3 regions of the Virgibacillus tibetensis genome follow, and region 1 is predicted to be linked to each of the others. Evidence: riboswitches for the same ligand, from Rfam matches in the RefSeq annotation. Region 1 holds a riboswitch; each other region holds the start of a gene.
What was found. Region 1 has a riboswitch for cobalamin ahead of QGM71_RS06145 (DUF4430 domain-containing protein). Riboswitches for the same ligand answer to the same signal wherever they lie in the genome.
Positions count from the first base shown of each region.

Region 2: it holds a riboswitch for cobalamin, as region 1 does, so the genes downstream of both, QGM71_RS11335 (ribonucleoside-diphosphate reductase subunit alpha) here and QGM71_RS06145 (DUF4430 domain-containing protein) in region 1, are expected to answer to the same signal.
Region 3: it holds a riboswitch for cobalamin, as region 1 does, so the genes downstream of both, QGM71_RS02825 (DUF4430 domain-containing protein) here and QGM71_RS06145 (DUF4430 domain-containing protein) in region 1, are expected to answer to the same signal.

Region 1 is NZ_JARZFX010000002.1:271,178-278,691, reverse strand. Features, by position in the region: gene leuB (3-isopropylmalate dehydrogenase) at 1-1,037, shown strand, start outside; gene leuC (3-isopropylmalate dehydratase large subunit) at 1,057-2,463, shown strand; gene leuD (3-isopropylmalate dehydratase small subunit) at 2,476-3,057, shown strand; gene ilvA (threonine ammonia-lyase) at 3,160-4,107, shown strand; cobalamin riboswitch at 4,203-4,394, shown strand; gene QGM71_RS06145 (DUF4430 domain-containing protein) at 4,537-6,564, shown strand; gene QGM71_RS06140 (DUF4430 domain-containing protein) at 6,618-7,487, shown strand; gene QGM71_RS06135 (energy-coupling factor transporter transmembrane component T) at 7,490-7,514, shown strand, end outside.
Region 2 is NZ_JARZFX010000004.1:285,222-292,735, reverse strand. Features, by position in the region: gene QGM71_RS11350 (hypothetical protein) at 1-944, shown strand, start outside; gene QGM71_RS11345 (ribonucleotide-diphosphate reductase subunit beta) at 988-2,031, opposite strand; gene QGM71_RS11340 (flavodoxin) at 2,012-2,446, opposite strand; gene QGM71_RS11335 (ribonucleoside-diphosphate reductase subunit alpha) at 2,443-4,677, opposite strand; cobalamin riboswitch at 4,820-5,015, opposite strand; gene QGM71_RS11330 (LysR family transcriptional regulator) at 5,119-6,024, opposite strand; gene gdhA (NADP-specific glutamate dehydrogenase) at 6,184-7,514, shown strand, end outside.
Region 3 is NZ_JARZFX010000001.1:494,666-502,179, reverse strand. Features, by position in the region: gene QGM71_RS02845 (ferredoxin) at 1-198, shown strand, start outside; gene QGM71_RS02840 (hypothetical protein) at 331-1,512, opposite strand; gene sigX (RNA polymerase sigma factor SigX) at 1,512-2,045, opposite strand; gene QGM71_RS02830 (ECF transporter S component) at 2,148-2,663, opposite strand; gene QGM71_RS02825 (DUF4430 domain-containing protein) at 2,669-3,085, opposite strand; cobalamin riboswitch at 3,273-3,455, opposite strand; gene QGM71_RS02820 (ATP-binding protein) at 3,510-5,273, opposite strand; gene QGM71_RS02815 (response regulator transcription factor) at 5,273-5,989, opposite strand; gene ccsB (c-type cytochrome biogenesis protein CcsB) at 6,106-7,293, opposite strand; gene resB (cytochrome c biogenesis protein ResB) at 7,330-7,514, opposite strand, start outside.

The DNA.
Region 1 (7,514 bases):
TATTAAATTCAGTTGCAAGTGAATATGGCCATCGATTTACATTTCATCAGCATGCAATTGGTGGTGATGCAATTGATCAATATGGTACACCTTTACCGGAAGATACCATTAAAGCATGTCAGAATGCAGATGCCATTTTATTGGGCGCTGTTGGTGGGAAAAAATGGGACTCCCTTCCAGGGTATATGCGACCGGAAAAAGGATTGTTGGGAATACGCAAGACATTAGGCTTATTTGCTAATTTGAGACCTGTTAAGGGATTTAGTTCCTTGTTACATGCTTCTCCATTAAAAGAAGATGTGATTAAAGGCAGTGACATCCTAATCATTCGGGAACTAACTGGAGGTCTCTACTTTGGGCAGCCAAGTGAAAGACGTGAAAATGGCAACGCAGTGGTAGACACACTTTATTACCACCGTAGTGAAATGGAGCGTATTATTGATAAAGCTTTTCAAAGTGCCAGACTGAGAAATAAACGATTGACCTCAGTTGATAAAGCGAATGTGTTGGAATCAAGCCGGATGTGGCGGGAAATCGTGGAAGAAAAAAGCAAAGACTATCCAGATGTGGCCGTTGAACATTTGCTTGTAGATGCAGCTGCAATGAAACTGATTACACAACCAAATCACTTTGATGTCATTGTAACTGAAAATTTATTTGGTGATATTTTAAGTGATGAAGCATCCGTGTTAACAGGTTCATTAGGAATGCTGCCATCTGCGAGTATCCGATCAGATGGAGTTGGATTATATGAACCAGTTCACGGATCGGCACCGGACATAGCTGGAAAAGGAATTGCCAATCCACTGGGTATGATCCTATCTGCAGCGCTAATGTTAAGGCACTCTTTTCAAATGGAAGAGGAAGCAGCTGAAATTGAAGAGGCTGTAAATGAAACGCTTGAACAGGGGTATTATACAGCTGATTTGCATATAAAAGGCGGCAAACAGATTGGTACAAAAGAAATGACTGAAATGGTATTGGAAAACTTAACAACAAAAAGTGTTTCTGACAGCATTTGCAGTTCATATGCGTAATTAATGGAGGTGTGGTGAAATGGGGAATCCGGAAACAATCGTAAATAAGATTTGGAAGAAACATGTTGTTCATAAAGAAGCAGGAAAGCCTGATTTACTATATATCGATTTACACTTGATCCATGAGGTAACATCGCCTCAGGCTTTTGAGGGATTACGATTAAGCAATCGAAAGGTTCGCAGACCTGACTTAACTTACGCGACAATGGATCACAATGTCCCTACCAAAAACCGTGATGTTATAAAGGACGAAGTTGCCAAGAAGCAAATGGAAACATTAAGAAAGAATTGTGAGGACAACGGGATTGTACTGGCAGACATGTACCATCCTGACCAGGGGATTGTTCACGTAATTGGCCCGGAACTTGGATTAACCCAGCCTGGCAAAACAATTGTATGTGGGGATAGTCATACTTCCACACATGGCGCATTTGGGTCACTTGCCTTTGGAATTGGAACAAGTGAAGTAGAGCATGTCTTAGCTACACAAACTATATGGCAGGAGCGGCCGAAGACATTAAATGTACATGTAGAAGGCGATCTTGGTCCAGGAGTAACAGCAAAGGATTTGATTCTTGCTATTATTGCTAAGTTCGGAATCCGCTTTGGCACAGGTTATGTGATTGAGTATACGGGTAAGGCGATTCGAAATTTATCAATGGAAGAACGTATGACAGTATGCAATATGTCAATTGAAGCAGGTGCAAGAGCTGGATTGATCAGTCCTGATCAAAAAACAATTGACTTTCTTGAAGGAAGGGTTCATGTACCAAAGGGAGAGGCATTTGCAGAAGCAGCTGCCGGATGGCTTGAGTTAGCGACAGATGAAGGTGCTGTGTATGATAAATCTGTCACGATTCTTGCAGAAGAAATAGAGCCACAGGTGTCATGGGGAACCAATCCAGGTATGTGTGTGCCGGTAAATGGAACTACGCCAGATTTAAATGAAGTAGAATACAGAGAAGATGTGGAACGGGCATTGGAATATATGGGGCTAAAAGAAAATCAGCCGATTACTTCCATCGAAATTGACCATGTATTTATCGGTTCCTGTACGAACTCACGGCTCAGCGATTTACAAAATGCTGCTGCAATCGTTGCAGGTAAAAAGGTGAATGAAAAGGTGAGGGCAATTGTTGTCCCAGGTTCCTTCAGTATAAAATTACAGGCAGAAAAAGAGGGCTTGGACACTATCTTCAAAGAGGCTGGTTTTGAGTGGCGTGAAGCTGGATGCAGTATGTGCCTGGCAATGAATGATGATATTGTTCCCCCTGGCGGCAGATGTGCTTCAACTTCCAACCGGAATTTTGAAGGAAGACAAGGGAATGGATCCCGAACACATTTGGTGAGTCCGGAAATGGCGGCTGCTGCGGCGATCGAGGGTCACTTTGTAGATGTACGTAAATTTGCAGGAGTACTGAATTAGGAGGCGCTGATGATGGAAGCAATACGGGAACATAAAGGTCTGGTTTATCCATTAAATCGAACAAATATTGATACCGATCAAATAATACCAAAGCAATTTTTAAAACGAGTTGAACGGACAGGATTCGGTCAATTTCTATTTTATCATTGGCGAATTGATGATGAAGGCAATAAACGACCGGAGTTTGGATTAAATAAAGCTGAATATCAGGATGCCTCAATCTTATTAGCGGGTGAAAACTTTGGTTGCGGTTCTTCCAGGGAACACGCTCCCTGGGCGTTACTGGATTATGGTTTCAAAGTAATCATCGCGCCGAGCTTTGCGGATATCTTTTATAATAATGCGTTAACAAATGGAATTATACCTGTGGTAATGGACCATGAACAGGTCAATCAGTGGATAGAGCAAGCTGAAAACTCATCATACGTATTACAGGTGGACTTAGAAAAACAATGTATAATCGATGCAAATAAGAATGAAGTGCATTTCGACATCCCAGCATACCACAAAGAAAAACTACTAAACGGCTGGGACGAAATCGCACTAACATTACAACATCAAGACAAAATCGACGCGTATGAAGGTGCCGTATAGAGTGCCTGTCACTTCCCGGTTTTTGTCGAATAGTATTAATATATAATTAAGGAGAGTGAAGGTCTTGGGGATTGCTTAACAGGTGAAAAAGTTCATACTGCGATGGAGCGTTTAGCTCCGATCGTTCACCGTACACCATTAATTACTTCAGCAACTACTAACAAGTTAGTTGACAAAAAAGTTTATTTTAAAATGGAAAATCAACAGAAAACAGGTGCATTCAAATTCAGGGGTGCGAGTTATAAACTGATGCAATTATCAGCAGAACAATTAGAAAAGGGAGTTATCACAGCATCAGCAGGAAATCATGCCCAAGGCGTGGCCTATGCCGCAGCTAAGCTGGGTGCAAAAGCTACGATATTCATGGCTGAAAGAACTCCACTTGCCAAAGTAAATGCAACGCGTAACTACGGGGCTGAAGTAGTGCTGACTGGTGAAACCTTCCAAGAAGCATATGAAGCCTCTTTAAAACGACAGATGCAAAGCGGGGCTGTTTATATCCATCCATTCGATGATTATGATGTGATGGCAGGGCAGGGAACAATTGCAATGGAAATGCTGCGGCAGGAAGACCGAATGGATACCATTATTGTACCAATTGGTGGTGGAGGTCTTATCAGTGGGGTAGCGGTTGCTGCTAAATATGTAAATCGTAATATAAAAATTATTGGTGTACAGGCGGATGGAGCGTCCTCTATGTATGAAAGTTATCATAAGAACAGTGTAAAGAGTCTCCAATCAGTATCTACCATTGCAGAAGGTATCGCTGTTAAGCAACCAGGGAAGCGTACTTTCCCCCTTGTGCAGGAATATGTAGATGATATTATAACAGTAACAGATGAAGAAATTGCTGCAGCCATTGTTTACATGCTTGAACGTAATAAAACATTGGTCGAAGGTGCAGGTGCTGCAGCACTTGCAGCTTTATTTGCCCATAATAGTAAGATTAAATCACGCCACTGTGGAATAATAGTAAGTGGTGGTAATATGGATATAGGCACAATGCAAAAAATTCAAAGGCTTGCAGAAAGACTGCACCATCCAGCATAGCTGGGTGGTGTTTTCTTTTTGTTCTTCTGAAAAATTTTTTCGTGAAATAGAATGCTAGATTGACTAAAAAGAAGATGTTGATTATGATTAACTTAATTGAATAGGAAAAAATAGGTTGGTTTATAGCATACTACTGTAAACCATTAAAAGGGAAGCCGGTTTAATTCCGGCGCGGTCCCGCCACTGTAAATGCGAGTTTTCTATTAATATACCACTGTCATAAGATGGGAAGGGAATAGAAAATGATGAACATGAGCCAGGAGACCTGCCTGTTTTTTACGCCATTCAACCTACGCGGATAGGGAGGTGTGCCAGCGCATGTTTAATTTATGATACATAATAATAATTCGCGTAGTGCATTCACTATACATCTCTTCGTTAAGGGATGTATTTTTTAATGGGAAAAACATGAAAATGGGGGAATTACGTATGAAAAGAACTATGTTACGGCCTTTAGCAATTCTTTTTTCAGTACTACTATTTTTAGGAAATCTGATGTTATTGCAGCCAGAAGTCGGTCATGCACAAACGCTTGAAAATGCAGTTACTATTATGGCAATTGACGAAAATGGGGACAATGTGCTTCCCTTAACAGCAATTGGCTTCAAGCAGGATGAAACGGCATTCGATGTCCTGCAATCAGCAGTCACAGCACATGGTATGGAGATCGAATATGATGAATATGATTTTGGAAATGTGGTAACGGCTATTGGGGAGGTTCAACAAGCAGACCCGCTTTTTTGGTCAATGATTGTCATGGGGAAAGCTACTGAAGTAGGCGCATCCTCCTACAAGGTAACTGAAGGGGAACATATCGTTTTTGCATTAAGTGATAAGGATAATTTTTTCCCGGAGATCACCAGCACTGTTACAGTGGTTGATATAAATGGTACCGCTGTCATACCGGAAATGAAAGTTAACGTAGTTGATGGAGCAAGCGCGTATGATGGCTTGTACCAGGCTGCCAAGGAAAGTAATGTAATACTTGATGCATCAATTAATGACACTTATTTTACTTTTATTAATAACGTTGGGGAGACAGAGCTAGGAGCGAATGATTATTGGAATATCGCTATAAATGATCAATCGATAGGAACAAGTATCGTAGCCCATCCACTGAAAGAGGGGGACCATGTCCGACTGACGGTTCAAACGTTTGAAGAGGACAAGGTAGAAAAAGACACGCCTAAGGAAGAACAAGAGGAGAAGGTAGAAGACGAGGAAGCAAGCTATACCGAAAAGTCAGTTGAATCCACATACCCTCTCGTAACCGAAGCATTCATTCAAACTAACATAGATGAGGTTATGAACTATTTTACTACCAATAACATTGATTTAATTTATGGAAGTGAATGGTGGATATGGGGGGTAGCACATACAGATCAGGCTATTCCAGCTTCCTATATTACGAGTGTGGAAGAAAAAGTAATAGAACTCGATGGAGAGTTCCGTAACATATTTGATTTAGAAAAAGTAATTATTGGGCTTTCAGCTGCAGGTGCTGACCCTACCTCTATTGCAGGTTACGATTTAGTGGATAAACTCATCCACCATGCACATCTGGAAACCCCGGCAATCAATGCAGCAATTTATGGCTTATTGGCGTTAGACAGTGGAAACTATGAGGCCCCGACAGAAGTTAGAAAACGCCTGGTTGAGACTATTCTAGCTAATGGAGATAAGGTAGAAGGTGGAGGTTGGTCATTTTTTGGAAGTACTCCAAGTCCAGATATTACTGGGATGGCGTTAGCAGCTTTAGCACCATACCAGGATGATGGAAGAGTGAAAACCGCTATCGATGAGGCAGTTGCTTATTTATCAGAGGGACAAGATGACACAAGTGGCTATACCGATCAATGGAATGGTGGCGATTCAAGTGAATCCGTATCACAGGTTATCGTTGGTCTTGTATCTGTAGGTATCGATCCAACCAGTGCAGCATTTACAAAAGAAGGTGGAAACTTACTGCAGCATTTAGTGAAATTCAAGCACGATGACGGTGGATTTATGCATCTCTTGGATGATTCTCAATCGTATTCAATGTCAACTCAACAAGCATTATTAGCCCTGGTTGCCTATAAGAAATATGTTAATCAGAGTGGCTTGGTGTATCAATTTCCATTACCTGTAAAGGAAGAAGAGGAAGAAGGAACTAAACCAGAAAACCCGGAAACAGATGTTCCGGAAAACGCTGTTAATGCTGGTGAACTCAAAAATGAGGATAAAGAAGATGAAGGATCAGATAAAGATGTTACAGGTAAAGAAGAAGAAAAGAATAAAAGTGAAACAGATGAAACAAATGAGAACATAGTTAACAAAAATAATAGCGATAAGACTGGTGAAAAGTTACCCGATACTGCAACTACGATGTACAATCTGCTGGCTATTGGAGCAGTACTGATCATCAGTGGAGCCTTATTGCTTTTCATTAAACGCAGGAAAATAATAAACGGATAGATAGCATGGGTAGTCTAGCGATAGATTACCCCTTATCCATTTTAAAAAGGAGAGTGAAATCTGCTACTATGAACCGCATTCTACGTTTTATGCTTATCCTATTATTCCTTTTATTAACCATAGGTTGTATAAAGGATGAGGTTAAGCCAATTGAGGAAAGAGCAGCTACTTCAGAAACTGATGTAACATCAGAGGAACATCCAGAGCTTACGCCTGAAAGTGAAGATGATGGAAATGGCATCGATGAAAAGCAGGAGCAAGAATTGAATCAGTCAGATGGTACGAAAGAATCAAAGGATTCAGGCGTAAATGAGATAGAGGATTCGTCTGGTAAAGATAACGAAAAGAAACCATCAAATCAAAAAGAACAGACAGCGGGTAATAACTTCAGTAAAAGTGGCGCAGGTACAACTGAAGGTTCTTCAGTAAATAAAGAAAAGAATACGACAACAAAAAATGAAAAACAAACAGAGCAATCAAAACAAACAAAAAAACAAGCTGATACTGCGAAGGAAACGCCAAAGGAAAAACCGAAAGAGGAAACGGAAGAAAAGCAGAAGGAGGAGCCAAAACAACCGAAGAAAACAGTGACTGTTTCCATTACAACCGGGGATGTAAAAGGAGTAATATTACCTGCAACCAAAGTTTCTGTTGAAGATGGGGATACGGCACTTGATGTAACAATTCGAATTTTGAAGGAAAAAGGGATTCAATACAGCGTTAGAGGGGCGAACTCTACTGCCTATGTAGAAGGGATTGACAATTTATATGAATTTGACGAGGGATTTTATAGTGGATGGCATGTTCGAGTCAACGGGGGACTAATTGACAGAAGTGCAGGAGCTTATCCAGTAGAAGAAGGGCATACGGTAAACTGGAATTATACGGTCAATTATTTGGAAGAGACAAATGAAGGTAACTAGAGATGAGAGGTATTCGATCTTTCCATC
Region 2 (7,514 bases), on a different contig from region 1:
CTGGACTGGAATTCGGTCGTCAGTTTTTACTGTCCTATGAAGCAGAAGGCGCGGTCAGTTTCCAGGCTGCAGTAGATAATATTACTGTTTATCCAGTAGGTACCATTGAAGTGGAATTTAATGAAAATGGGCAACTTACCTTATTTTCTATTGACGGAGTTTTCCCTCACGAAGATCAAATTAAGTGGGAACCCTTCTCCCTTACACCTGATAAAGTCGAGCCTTTCGCACAAGCTCAGTCCAGGCTGCTTGAAGTGCCTTTGGAAGAAGAAGAAAAATGGTTTCCTGTTTATGCTATATCAACTGCTTTTATAACTAACAACGACAAGCGAATAATTTCATTTGAAGAAGTAGAAAAGCAGAAATCTTTTGTGAAAAAAGATGTAGTACTGGAGTGGGAACATCCAGTTGATGAAGCATTTATTCCTGCAGAAACTGATTTATCAACTGAAGTTTCTATTGAAGAAGCTATGGCCGATACAGATCACCCAGACAAGCTTCCATTAACAGAAGCGGACCAGGAAGAAGCTGTTGCAGAAACCAGATCCTTTTTACAACGTGTTTTCCCCGAAGATAGTGGCAAATGGTCATTAAAAGAACTTCGATATGAAAATGGGTATGTATATGCTGAACTCCAGCCTGTTTTACGTGATAACCGTGTCATTGTGCGTAAGCTTCAAGTTATTCTGGACGCGGATACCTATAAGGCTCTGAATTATATCGATACTATTGAGCTGCTGAATATGTTTCAGCATTTCGAAAGAGCTGATGAACCTACTACTAAACAGGGTCAAGCATTTGACAAACTTCGCGATCTCCTTGAAGTCACACCTGTATACGTATATGACAAAGATCAGGGAAGCTATATTCTATGTGGAAAGATCGATTGTGCACATGGGGTCGATGCTGTTACTGGCGAAGTAATTTTATTGGATGAACTATAAAGCAAAGAAATCGGCATGATGCCGATTTCTTTTTTATACCTTTTTAAAGATCATCAAATCCATTTAAGTCACTCGTCTTCGTATATTGTCTCGACTTTTGCTCAAAGAAATCTGTTTTCGTTCCGTCAAAGTTATCCACATAAGCACGAATCCATTTCATTGGGTTATCGACATGTTCTGGGTAAATGTCATTCAGGCCCATCATGCGTATCATTTTATTTGCCCGATATTTAATATAACCAGCCATTTCATCAAGATCTATACCCTCGACATCTTCCAATACGTACGTAGACCACTCAATTTCCAGCTCTACAGATTCTTTAAAATGATCGTAGACCCATGTTATCAATTCTTCCGAGTTATGTTCAGGGTTTTCTGCTAGCGTCGCACGAAATAACTCTGCGATGAACCGCCCATGCTCTAGCTCATCCCGGTTAATATAACTAATCATTGTTGAGGTACCAACCATTTTATTATGCCGCGCTAAATTATAGAAGAATGCAAAGCCTGAATAAAAGAACATTCCTTCCAATAAAGAAGTGTAGACAAGTGTTTTCAAAATATTTTCCACACTTGGGTCATCAACAAAATCGTTATATTGCTTAATTAAATTCTCATTCCTCTTTAGCAAAACAGGATCTTTTCTCCCCAGCTGAAACGCCTCGTTCTGTTCATCAAGTGATACGATGGATGATAATACATACGAATAGCTTTCATTATGAACCGCTTCCTGTTGTGCAATGACTGCCATAATGGATTGAACAGACGCATCTGTCGCATACAACGATAAAAGCAATGCAGTCCTTGTCTGTGGTCCATCTAATGTCGAGAGTAATCCAATTATTTTTAAATAAGCATCTTTTTCCGATTTGGTTAAGGAGGAGAACTGCTTTACATCTCCTGCCATGTTAACCTCATCTGCCTGCCAATAATTACCGATAAGCCGCTTATATATTTTATACCAATGTGGGTAAGCTATATCATTCCAGTTCAATATACCGCTTGATTCCCCACCGAATAGACCTGTAGATTTATTCGGATGCAGTGGCTCTAATGTTTTTGCTCTTTCAAGCAAGGTTTTTTGCATGATGTAGCACTCCTTCTACCCATTTACTTACTTTTTGTTCCTGGCTTCCTCTTGGGGACTGTTCAATTTTCAATCCAGCCCATTTACTGTCATAAAATGCAGCAAGCTTATCTACTGCTTTACAAAATAAATTGTCCCCGCCAAATTGGGTATCACCCGTCCCGAACACGGCAACATTTGCTGGTTTATACCCTACCTCCCAGACGAAGTCCTTGAATTCATCTGGTGTTTTCCCCATATCCCATGTAAAAGTTCCCATAAAAATATAATCATAATCAGAAGCATCAATCGGCGGGTCAATGCCGATTCGATGTCTATCAGTTTGAAAATCCTCTGTGACCAATTTGTTTGAAATAATCTCTGCTACTTCTTCCGTATTTCCGCTATAAGACAAATAAGCGATTAATGCCTTCAACTTTCACACCACTCACATTCTTCGACATCATTTGAGGTGGAACGAACATAGTACGTAGTTTTCAGACCTTCTCTCCATGCCTGAAGGTGAAGATCTAGTAGAACTGACGCCTTTATTGTGTTTGGCACATAAAAGTTAAATGAAAGGCTTTGGTCAATATGCTTCTGCCTTGCTGCATTTTGTTTAATCGACCAGCGCTGATCAAGAATATAAGCAGATCTCCGGTAATTATCATAGGTTTTATGTGAGAGATCAGGTGCCGTAGTTGGAATTTTAAAATCCTTTTTCTCCTCGTTGTAAAACGCTTTAAAGATCGGATCAATACTTGCAGTTGAGCCAGCTATCATTGCTGTTGTCGAGTTCGGGGCTACTGCCATCAGGTAGCCATTTCGCATCCCATTATCCTTTACCTCATTCATTAGCGATACCCATTTATCATCCGTATAGCCTTTTGCAGTAAAGTAGGATCCAGTACTCCACTTACTACCTTCAAAAGATGGATAAGCCCCTTTTTCCTTGCTTAACTCCATACTATTTTTCACGGTTAAATAAGCTATTCTTTCATACAATTCATCAGCGTATTCAACTGCATTTTCTGTTTCCCATTTAATGTTTTTAAGTGCGAGCAGGTGATGCCAGCCGAATGTCCCGAGTCCTATTGCCCGATACTTCTGATTGGTAAGTTGCGTCTGTTTAATAGGTAATGTATTTATATCGATTACATTATCCAGCATCCGAACCTGAATCTTTATTAATCGTTCCAGCACTTGATCTGGAACTGCTTTTCCTAGATTAATTGAGCTCAAATTACAAACGACATAATCGCCTGCCTTGTACTTTTTGACGATTGTATTTTCATTCTCAACGAATTCTTCCATAAACTCTGTCGGTGATTGATTCTGGGTAATTTCAGTACATAAATTAGAACAATAAATCATTCCTTTATGCTCATTACTGTTTTGCCTGTTGACTTCATCACGATAAAACATATATGGTGTGCCAGATTCAAGCTGTGATTTCATAATCCGTTTCATCAGGGCGATAGCAGGCACAGATTTTTTTGAAAGAAGATCGGATTCCACACACTCCTTATATTTCTTTCGCCACACTCCATCGCCTTTTTCTTCATCAAAGAAATCCTCCAAAGAATATCCCATAACCTGACGTACTTCATGCGGATCGAATAAATACCAATCCCCACGCTTGTCCACCTGCTCCATAAAATAATCCGGCAGGCATACACCTGTGAATATATCATGGGCACGCATACGTTCATCCCCGTTATTCAATTTAAGATCAAGGAAATTCTCAATATCAATATGCCATATATCTAAATAAATAGCGATTGCGCCTTTTCTTGTCCCCAGCTGGTCCACGTTAACTGCCGTGTTGTTTAATTGCTTAATCCATGGCACAACTCCGCTGGACATCCCTTTATAACCCTTAATCGCACTCCCGCGTCCGCGGATCTTCCCCATGTATACGCCAATGCCTCCCCCATTTTTGGAAAGCTTGGCAATATCGGTATTACTGTCATAAATCGATTGCAGGCTGTCATCCACAGTATCAATGAAACAACTGGACAATTGACCGTGTGTCTTACCTGCGTTAGTCAAGGTAGGGGTGGCGACCGTCATATATAGATTACTCAACGCCCAGTACGCTTCTGCCACATGCTGTTTACGGTGTGCAATGTCTTCATCCTGCATAAGGTACATTGCAATAACCATCCAACGCTCTTGTGGTAATTCGTATGTATTTTTATTATGATCTGTTGCAAGGTATCGTGTAGAGATGGTGTATAATCCTAAATAGTTAAATAGCAAATCTCTTTCCGGTTCCATTATTTTTTCAAAATAACTGACTTCTTCTTCTTCATATTTTTCAAGAATGTTTCCAGCATAAATACCCTTTTCAGTCAGCGTGCTAAGCAGGTCATAAAAATTGCCATAACGTGCCGCAGGATCATAGTCACGGTTTTCTGCTGCTTTTCGATATAGATCCTGTAAATATATTCTGCTTGCCAGAAAAGTCCATTCGGTATTTGCCTCATCAATATTTTCCAATGCATTTTTCACCAATACATCCGTAATTCGCTCCAGCGATGCGTCCGGTTGAATTGTTTTTAAAGCTTTTTCCTTATATTTTTCTGTATCGATGACTAAATCAACTGCTGCATTGTCAATAATTTGAATAAGATCCTCTTTATTCGTTGTAATCGTTGTAAGCATGATAGAACCTCCTTTAATATAAACCACGGTAAAATGGGGGTTAAACGTAAAAAAACCGCTCTTCCCCCTGGGTGAACGGTCATAAAACGACAGAATTCATCTATCTGGAACTCTATCGCTTCATCTTCTCTCACCCCGGAGAAATGAAACTACAAGTTTTGGCAGGTCTCCTGACTCGTGCTTCCAACCTACTAAAGCCCTTCCCGTAACGATGCCGCTAAGCACTCGATACAGTGGAATACTCGTTCGTCCACACTTACAGTTGCGGGGGCAGTTCCAGCATTTCACTGGATTCCCTTTTAAGACAGATAATTGTCACCTAACTTGTAACACTATATATAGTACTTGATTAGTATTAATTACCAATATATTGTATGTAAAGCCTATCATATTAAATAATAGAATGCAATCAAGAAACAATATTTTTATACATTTACACCATTAATTTTGAAAACTTTCCAACCGTTTGAAGAACTCTTGTAGAAATTCATAGAAAAGTTTCTCTGTTGGTAAAAGTTTACGATCTGCCGGTACGATAACTCCAACCGTTCGAGTAATACTCGGATCAGTAATAGGTATACTAACTGTTGCACGGGGCAAACTATCCACTAATGTAATTTCCGGGATTAGCGATACACCCAGCCCTGCGGAAACGAGCCCCTTAATTGCATCAATATCCTGGCCTTCAAACACGATTTCCGGCTCGAAGCCTTGTTGTTTACAGGTATCTGTAATCAGATCACGTAAAACATATCCTGAAGGAAACATAACAAATGGCTGCTTCCGCAATTGATTAAGCTTAACCGTCTTCTGGTCAGCAAGGGGATGGCTTACTGGTATAAGCCCTACAATATTTTCTGTAAATAGAATTGTTGCTCTCAATTTCTTTTTATTATCGGGAATAGGGCCTAGTATCGCCATATTAATATCCCCTTTTATAACGCCTTTTTCCAACTCATAATAAGAATCCTGCTTTAATTTAAATTTCACATGTGGATACCGATCTCTGAAAACCGAAATGGCTGTAGGTAAAATGTAAGTGGCTAGGCTTCCTGGAAAACCAATGTGGATGGTTCCTTTTTCTGGGTCCGTATATTCTTCTACAACTTGTCTGGCATCGTCAATTACATTGATTGCCTGCTCCATATGATCTAAAAAAACACGTCCTATTGGTGTTAGCCTTACATTACGTCCTTCTCGTACAAATAGGTCCACACCAAGCTCTGCCTCTAGATTAAAAACTTGGCGACTTACTGCAGACTGTGCTACATGTAAAGAATCAGCAGCTTCTGTAACATGCTCTCGCTTAGCAACTTCAATAAAATACTTAATTTGTCTTAATTCCAAGAACATCACCTCTATCTCTATTATCTCATATCAGCATTGATTATATCTACAATTCATATTGTTTAGATTGATTCCTTGCTGTAGAATTGTAACGGAATATTCTATAATTTACGTTTTATAGTGATACCTAATATATAAGAGGAGGTCCAAGTTGCCATTATGAATTTATTAAAAAATAAACAAGACGCAAATGACCTAACAGACGCACAAACGTATATGAATCAAGTTTATGAGTCGGTTGAAATACGTAATCCTAACGAAAAGGAATTTCTGCAAGCTGTCCGTTCCATCTTCAAATCCCTACTCCCTGTCTTCACTAAAAACCCTACATATATGGAAAAAGGTATATTAGAGCAACTCGTTGAACCAGAACGTGTAATAACCTTTCGTGTTCCATGGGTAGATGACAATGGTATGGTAAAAGTAAACCGTGGTTTTCGAGTGCAATACAATAGTGCACTTGGTCCCTATAAGGGTGGATTACGCTTTCATCCGTCCGTTAATTTAAGTATTGTAAAATTCCTGGGGCTACAGCAGACGCTTAAAAACTCGCTTACAGGGCAACCTATCGGCGGCGGAAAAGGTGGAGCTGACTTTGACCCAAAAGGGAAATCTGATAATGAGATCATGCGCTTTTGTCAAAGCTTCATGACTGAACTTGCAAAGTACATCGGTCCAGATACTGATATTCCAGCAGGTGACATTGGTGTTGGTGCTAAAGAGGTTGGATATATGTTTGGTCAGTATAAAAAGATCCGTGGCAGCTTTGAGGCAGGGGTTTTAACAGGAAAAGGCCTCGGTTATGGTGGCAGTCTCGCACGAAAAGAAGCAACCGGTTATGGTGCAATATACTTTGTTGAAGAGATGCTAAAGCAAAAAGGGTTGTCCCTCAATGGGAGCACGCTAGTTGTTTCTGGATCAGGAAATGTATCGATCTACGCTATGGAGAAGGCAATACAACTAGGTGCAAAGGTAGTTGCCTGCAGTGATTCTGATGGGTATATATTCGATGAGAATGGTATTGATATAAATACAATTAAACAAATTAAAGAAGAGGATAGCAACAGAATCAATGAATATTTATATACTCATCCTCAAGCCCAGTATTTCGATGGCTGTTCAGGCATCTGGTCCATTGCCTGTGATGTTGCGTTACCTTGTGCTACACAAAATGAAATTGATGAAAATGCTGCCACTCAGCTAGTGGCAAACGGCGTTAAAGCAATTGCTGAGGGAGCTAATATGCCTAATACGTCAGAAGCGATTGACGTGTTTCTGGATAACGGCATTTTAGTGGGACCATCTAAAGCTGTAAATGCTGGTGGTGTAGCGGTTTCCTCTCTGGAAATGGCACAAAACAGCATGCGAATGTCCTGGAGCTTTGAAGAAGTAGATGCACAGTTGCAGGGGATTATGAAAACCATTTATCAAAACTGCATCATTGCTGCAAAAGAATTTGATCAAGAGGGTAATCTTATAGCAGGTGCTAA
Region 3 (7,514 bases), on a different contig from region 1:
GGTGCTTCTGCGCCTGACATATATGATTATGACGATGAAGGAATAGCTTATGTCGTTATAGATAGAAATAAAGGAACTTCTAGCATTCCGGATAACCTGGAAGAAGATGCGATTGATGCATACCAAGGTTGTCCAACCGATTCAATTAAGCTTTCGAATATGCCTTTTGATGGTGATCCTTTGAAATATGAGGAGTAAACCGCAGTCCTTACTGATACACCATATACATGTTCTACTCTATACTAGAATGTGAAGATATAAAAGTCAAAAGTGTTTTAGAAAATAAACTATTTTCTAAAACACTTTTACTTAGCGCTTTTGTTCATTACCTTAATAAATAGGGTTTACTGCAGCTGGTATACGAATAGATTCGTCTATATTGTAAATACCCAATTGATCGTTTGTTATATTTTCAAATCGTACAAAGTCATACCCATAACTTCCTGCAGTCATTAATATTGCCTCAATCATTGTAGCGTTTTCTTGATCATTTGTTAAAGTTGTTTCTTCAGATAATGTTATAACAAGTTCGCCATCCATACTTTCGGTTGAAAATTCAATATAATCAGGGACTGTTTGATAAACGTCGAATGATTCTTCTGTATTTTTCAACTCATTTAGTGCTTCATGAATTGTGAATTGCTCATAATTTGGAATGGGGACCAACAAGTTCTTTGCCTTGGATTTATATAATTTATAAAAAGCTTCCCCTATTGGTTCAATAGCCATTTCCTTAAAAGAACCAAGTGACCCAAGATCTGCTTCCTCATTATCTTCAGTTTCAAAAGTAACCTTTTCTATACCATAAGGACTAAACATGGTTGTCAGCATCCGATTGAATATATATTCCCTGGTCGATCCATGGCCTATAGAAAAATCTTCTGGTAAATCCATAACTACCTGTTCGTTAGCCTGGTCTATGATAAATTCAATTCCTTCGAATAAGTAATCCTGTTCATTCACCCCAGATTGTTTTATGTGACTCTCTAGTTGATTATAATACGTATTAAGATCCTCAGTCTCAGGTAAAATAATAGATAAAGGAATGACATACTGTTGCTGATCATCTGTAATTGCGGCGTGAACTATTAGAGATTGATCATCCGCTTTTTGCAAGACATAACTTTCTGGACCTGGTTCCGTCTTAGTTATTTCTCCTTCATCTTCATCAGAATCAGCAGATTCCTCCATATACAGATTGTTTTCATTTAATTCTTCTATTATACTTTCACTACCTGATTCCTGGCGTAACATATCGGCAGAATCTTCGCTTGTTTGAAAGTTATTACTTGTATTAAAAAGGGTAGGAATCATGATAATTAAAATAGTAACAGCAACTAAAGTAGCGAATAAGGGCACGACTTTTTTGGTTCTCTGTTTCTTTCTGCCCCGAGTTTCTAATTGGGAAGAGATGCTTCTATATAAATCATTTTTATCTGTATCATCTTTTACTGTTGGCATTTGTTTTAATAGATCTATTACATGCTGGTCTTCTCTGTCTCTATTCTTCATTACTGATCTCCTCCCCTCTCCTGATCGTCTAAAAAAAGATTCTTCACAGCTTTCAAGCCTCGATGCTGGGTGGTTTTTACTTTGCTGACACTAAAATTTAGTATATCTGCTGTTTCCTGAATGGAGAAAGATTGGATATATCTTAGTATCAGCACGCTCTTTTGATCAACTGTACATTTATCTAAATAAGTATAAATTCTCGAAAGTTCTTCATTTTGAATAGCAACATCTTCGGGTAAAGGTTTACTGTCCTGAATATGCTCTCCTTTTTCACTCCAATCAAAGAATTCAAGTATTCTTTTTCTTTTTCTGCTTTGGGAACGGAAATAATCAATGGTAACATGCCGTGCAATTGAAAACAGCCAGGTTTTTTCACTGCTCTCCCCTTTAAAGTTCTCATACGATTTTAAAACCTTTATATAAACTTCTTGAATAAGATCTTCAGTTAGTGGTTTGTCTTTTACCATATAAAAAATAAATTGGAATAAATCCTGGTGGTATTTGTCATATAAATCCTCGAACATGACCTTCATAAAGATCCTCCGTTCACCTAAATAGTCGTTTGCTGGCACAAGAATGTTACACTTTACTTTCTATTTAACTATAAATTAGAAAAAGAAAAAATACCAACTTATTTAGCTGGTATTTTGAATCGTGAATCGTTTGTCTGCATACTTTTTAAAAAAATGAGCTATTAATGGATAAAGAATAATTATAAAAACAGCATTACCTATAGCATGATTGGTATCAAATGGCAGGCCAGCAAGGTAGTAAGGAAGGAATTTCCCAGTTATTTGATAACTCGTCAGAGAGATTAAAAAGCCGTATAGATATCCGCTAAAGACAGCAAATATAATAATGACCAACAGGGGTTTCCTTCCTGGGATTTTACCTATCAAACCACTCAGTAATCCAATCAGTGACCATGATACTACTTGCCAAATTGCCCATATACCCATACCCAGCATCATGTTGGATAGGAATGTTGTTAGAAATGCTAACACAACAGCAGCAAATGGGCCGAGAATCAATCCACAAATAATTATTAAGGCTGTTACAGGTTGAACACTTGGTAAAAAGGAAAATGTCACCCTTCCAACAACAGCAAGTGCTGCAAGTAATGCAATTAATGTTAATTTATAGATATTCACCTAAATCAATCCCAGGCTTGTAAATCAAAGGTTACCTTGTCTCCAGGAGTTAATTCATATTCCTGAGCACCCACTAGCGCCGCTTCATCATTCACAAAGTACATCCATGCTCTTTGCTCGTCCTCTTCAGGTTTAACACCTTCAATGGAATTGATAAAGCCACCTTCCTCTTCAATCTCGAAGTTTTCTTTCATAACTTCCATTAAAATTGCATTTTCTTCAATTGTAATTTCCTTTTCTGTAATTACTTCTTCGCCTTCATTTTCTGAAATAGTGATAACAACTTCTTCACTTTGCTCTTCTGCCTGGTTATTTTCCGATTGTTCTGGTGCATCTTCCTGGCTCTCATTGTCTGTACCACAAGCCGTTAATAGACCAACAACTACTAATAATGATGCTAAGCGTAAAATCCATTTATTCATTTTCCAACCTCCAGTTATTGTTTGTTCTAGTGTTAGGAATGTAGCATGTTGGAACCGTAAAATACAAATCCACATAATAAAAAAGACTAGCTCCCTTGAAGAGCCAGCCTTTAAGACAAACGAAACATAGTTAAACTTTTATGCATATATGTATCCGGTTGTCCCAAACGCTCATATCCTCGAAGCATTGAAACAGTGGGTAATGGCAGGTCTACTGACTTATGATAATTACCTACTTTAAGCCCTTCCCATATGACAAACATACAGTGGTTACATGCTTATTTCGTATATCAATTACAGTTGCGAGGACAGCTCCAGCTTTTCACTGGATTCCCTTTTAAGTTAATACACCATTTCCCAAATAATTACATTCAATTTTAAGTACATTTTACATCATATCATATTCTGATTGAACGAAACAGATTTAACTATGCGTGTGTGGTATTTTAAAACTAAAAGTAGTCCCCTGATAAAGTTTACTTTTTACAGTAATTATTCCGTTATGAGAATCGATAATATTCTTTGCTATTGCTAAACCTAAGCCAGTGCCTTTTTGCTTATTTCGTTTCCTTGACTTATCAGCCTTGTAGAAACGTTCAAATACAAATGGAAGATCTTCTTCAGGTATACCACTTCCACTGTCTTGAATATCTACTTGAATTCCATTTTCATTACAAACCACATCAACCTTCACATACCCATTTTCATCTGTATGGCGAATAGCATTATCAATTAGATTTGTGAATACCTGTTCTATTCTATCTGGGTCGAATTGTGCTGTTGAATTGGTTACATTGGTTGATAATGTTAATTGTATTTTGTTTTCCTTAGAAATCCCAGTAAATTTTTTCAGTATTCTCTCCACATAAAGGACAACATCTATTGTTTCTAAATTAAGCTGTATATGTCCTGCCTCCATGCGTGCCAAGTCCAGTAATTCATTAACAAGTCGTCCCATACGCAATGATTCTTCATGAATAATTTGTGCCAGTTGATTTTTTTCTTCTTTGCTTTCAGCTATATTATCAACAATTGCTTCACTGTACCCCTGCAGCATTGATATTGGAGTTCGCAATTCATGAGACACGTTAGCAATAAAATCTTTACGCAACTTATCAAGGCGTCTCTCTTCGGTCATATCTCGAATGACCGCTACTGCTCCCCTAACATAAGATTGATCGTATAATGGAGTCATCAACATTACATAACTTCTTCCTTGTAAACTTAATTCATGAAGTGCTTCAGATTCTCCACTTATTACTTCTTGAAGAATCTTATTTAAATCACTGGGCAACTTTCTTTTTTCTCCTGACACTTTAACATTGTTTTCAAAGTACCAATCCTCAATAAAACGCTCTGCCGGTGGATTAGTTACTATCATATCACCATTCCTATTCAAGGTAACCACGCCATCTGCCATAGAACTGACAATCCCAGAGAGTTGTTCTTTTTCTTGGTGCAGAGCGTTAATATGAAACTTCAGCTGCCTTCCCATCCGATTAAAAGCCATGGCCAATTCCCCAATTTCATCATGCGTCAAGATGGGCACTTTCGTGTTGAATTCGCCTCTGGTCAGATCAAAGGCGGCCTCGCGCATTTTGATTAGAGGGGAAGTAATTCGAGTCGATAGAAAAAAGGCAAATATTGTTGTTAATATAATCGCGATTCCAGCTGCAAGAAATATAATTTTAGTAGTTTCAGCTTTCGTTTGATCGACTACGTCTAAAGATTGGTATACAAAGATAGCTCCTCTACCATTTCCAATTGGTGTACCTACAATCATTGCCTCTAAATCGCTTCCAGGAATAACTATCTGTTCCCTCACTTCTTCGTTGGATGTTAACACACCCGCTAAACCTTCGTCTTCTTCCAACCAATATTCTTCTAATTTTGACAAGCTTTGATTGCTGCTTTCAGATACCCATAACTCTCCATCATCAAAAATAATGGCAACTCTGCTGGCAGAATCCTTTACTCGTTCAGTTGTCTCCAAAACCAAGGATTTATCCTCATGCTGCTCTACTAGTACGGAAACTTTAGTAGCTGTTTGCATCATGTCTTTTTCTGCTTCTTGAATATGGAAATTTTCGAAGAATTCCAGTAACAATATAGTTAAAATAAATAATACGAAAGAAACAAGCAATAATATAGTAATTGCGAGCTTACCAACAACGCTACGCCAGAACATTACTCATCATCTACCTCAAATTTATATCCTACGCCCCATACAGTGACAATCATTTTTGCAGCTGCTTTGGATACATTATTTAGCTTCTCACGCAACCTTTTGACATGTGTGTCAACCGTTCGTAAATCTCCGAAAAATTCATATTGCCATACCTCTTTAAGTAAATGCTCACGATTAAATACTTTATCAGGAGATTTCGCCAGGAAACACAGCAATTCGTATTCTTTCGGGGTAAGGCTTACTTCCACTCCGTCCGCAGTTACGCGGTGTGCATCATGATCAATCGCTATATGAGGGAATACAAGTATGTCCCTTGTAGCAGAATTTGCTTCGTTAAACGAAGATGTAGATACTCTTCTTAGTAGTGCTTTAACACGAAGAATAACTTCTCGGGGACTGAAAGGTTTGACGATATAATCATCCGCACCAACCTCAAATCCTTGAACTCGATTAGCCTCTTCTCCTTTAGCTGTCAACATAATAATTGGAGTTGCTTTTTCTTTTCTTAACTCTTGGCAAACTTCAATACCATCCATCTCCGGCATCATGATATCCAACAGGATAACATCATAATCATTATTAAGTGCACTCTCCAATGCCTCGGAGCCATTTTCAGCTTCTTCAACAATAAAGTCTTCCCGCTCCAAATACATACGTATTAACCTGCGGATTCTATCTTCATCGTCTACTACCAGTATTCTTGCGTTTGTTTCCATCTAAGCTCCCCCTCTTAATTGAAGTTATATAAAGTATAAACTACCTGCACGTGAAAGTATAAGAAAACAAGATACCATTCATCAAAATGGTACCTTGTAAAAGAACTATTTAATGTCTATGCATATGAATGCAGTCCTGCTAATACAAGATTTACAACAATTAGATTAAACATAATGATAGCAAATCCGCCAACTGCCAGCCAAGCAGATTTCTCTCCATGCCATCCTCGTGACAGTCTTAAATGTAAAAAGGCTGCATAGAAAAACCATGTTATTAACGCCCAGACCTCTTTCGGGTCCCATCCCCAGAATCTATCCCAGGCAATTTGTGCCCATATCGCCGCAAATATTAATCCCCCTAATGTAAATAAAGGAAAACCAATAGCTACTGCACGATATGTAATCTCATCCAAAAGGTCAGGTTTAGAGGATTTAAGTAAAGGCTGAATAGCAGCGCCAACACGTTTTCTTAGTATAAGACGCGTAAGACCGTAGATGACAGAACCAGTAAGGATTGACCATATCAACGTATTAAATTTCCTCCCTGAATCTGCACCATGCATCCATGCAGGTGTTTCGAACCACGGTTGCATCGCACCTTCTGTGACGAGCGCTCCGTCCGTCGGACCAGCAATTGCTGGTAAATGATACTCCGTGGTAATAGTACGGTTATCCAATGGATATTCGAATGATGCGTTATAATTCATCAGATTAAATACCGTACTAATGACGATAAACCCTATGAAAAGGAACAATGTATATAACACTAATTCCAACCATGCAGTTCTTTTACTTTTAACAGATTGATCAATTTGTCTAATCAAATAAATTAGTCCCGTAACAAAACTAATTCCAAGTATACCCTGAGATAAGGAAACAGTCGTTACATGTATATATAACCAGTGACTTTGTAACGAAGGAACTAATGGCGACACCTCTGTAGGGAACATACTTGCGTAAGCTATAATAATAAGCGCAACAGGTAATGCGAATAGCCCCAGAACAGTTAATCTATAAATAAAGTAAAGAATTATAAACGCTATAACGAGTGACATTCCCAAAAAGGTCATAAACTCAAACATATTACTTACTGGGGCATGTCCACTAGCCATCCACCTTGTTATAAAATAAATCAGTTGTGCTATAAAACCAATAATTGTAAGGGTTATTCCAATTTTTCCGGCTATATCTTTCTTTGAAATGGAGCGCTTATCTTTAATTGTAAAACCAAAGAAGAAAGTGGCTACCAAGTAAAGTATAAATGCCGAATATAAAGCCGTACTGCTCATGCTAATTAAACTCATGCAAATCCTCCTGACATGTTAAAACCTTCTTAATAACTATTCGTCCAATTCCTGTTGATCTTCTACCATTTTAATAGTGGTACCGGCTATTGCCTTTTCTATTTCACTCTTAACCCCAAACCAGTTCTTATTAGTATGAGCAGCTAATAGTACACCTTTCTGTTTTGGATGGATCCAAATCCTTCTATGCTGCCAATACATTCCCTGACTAACACCAATCA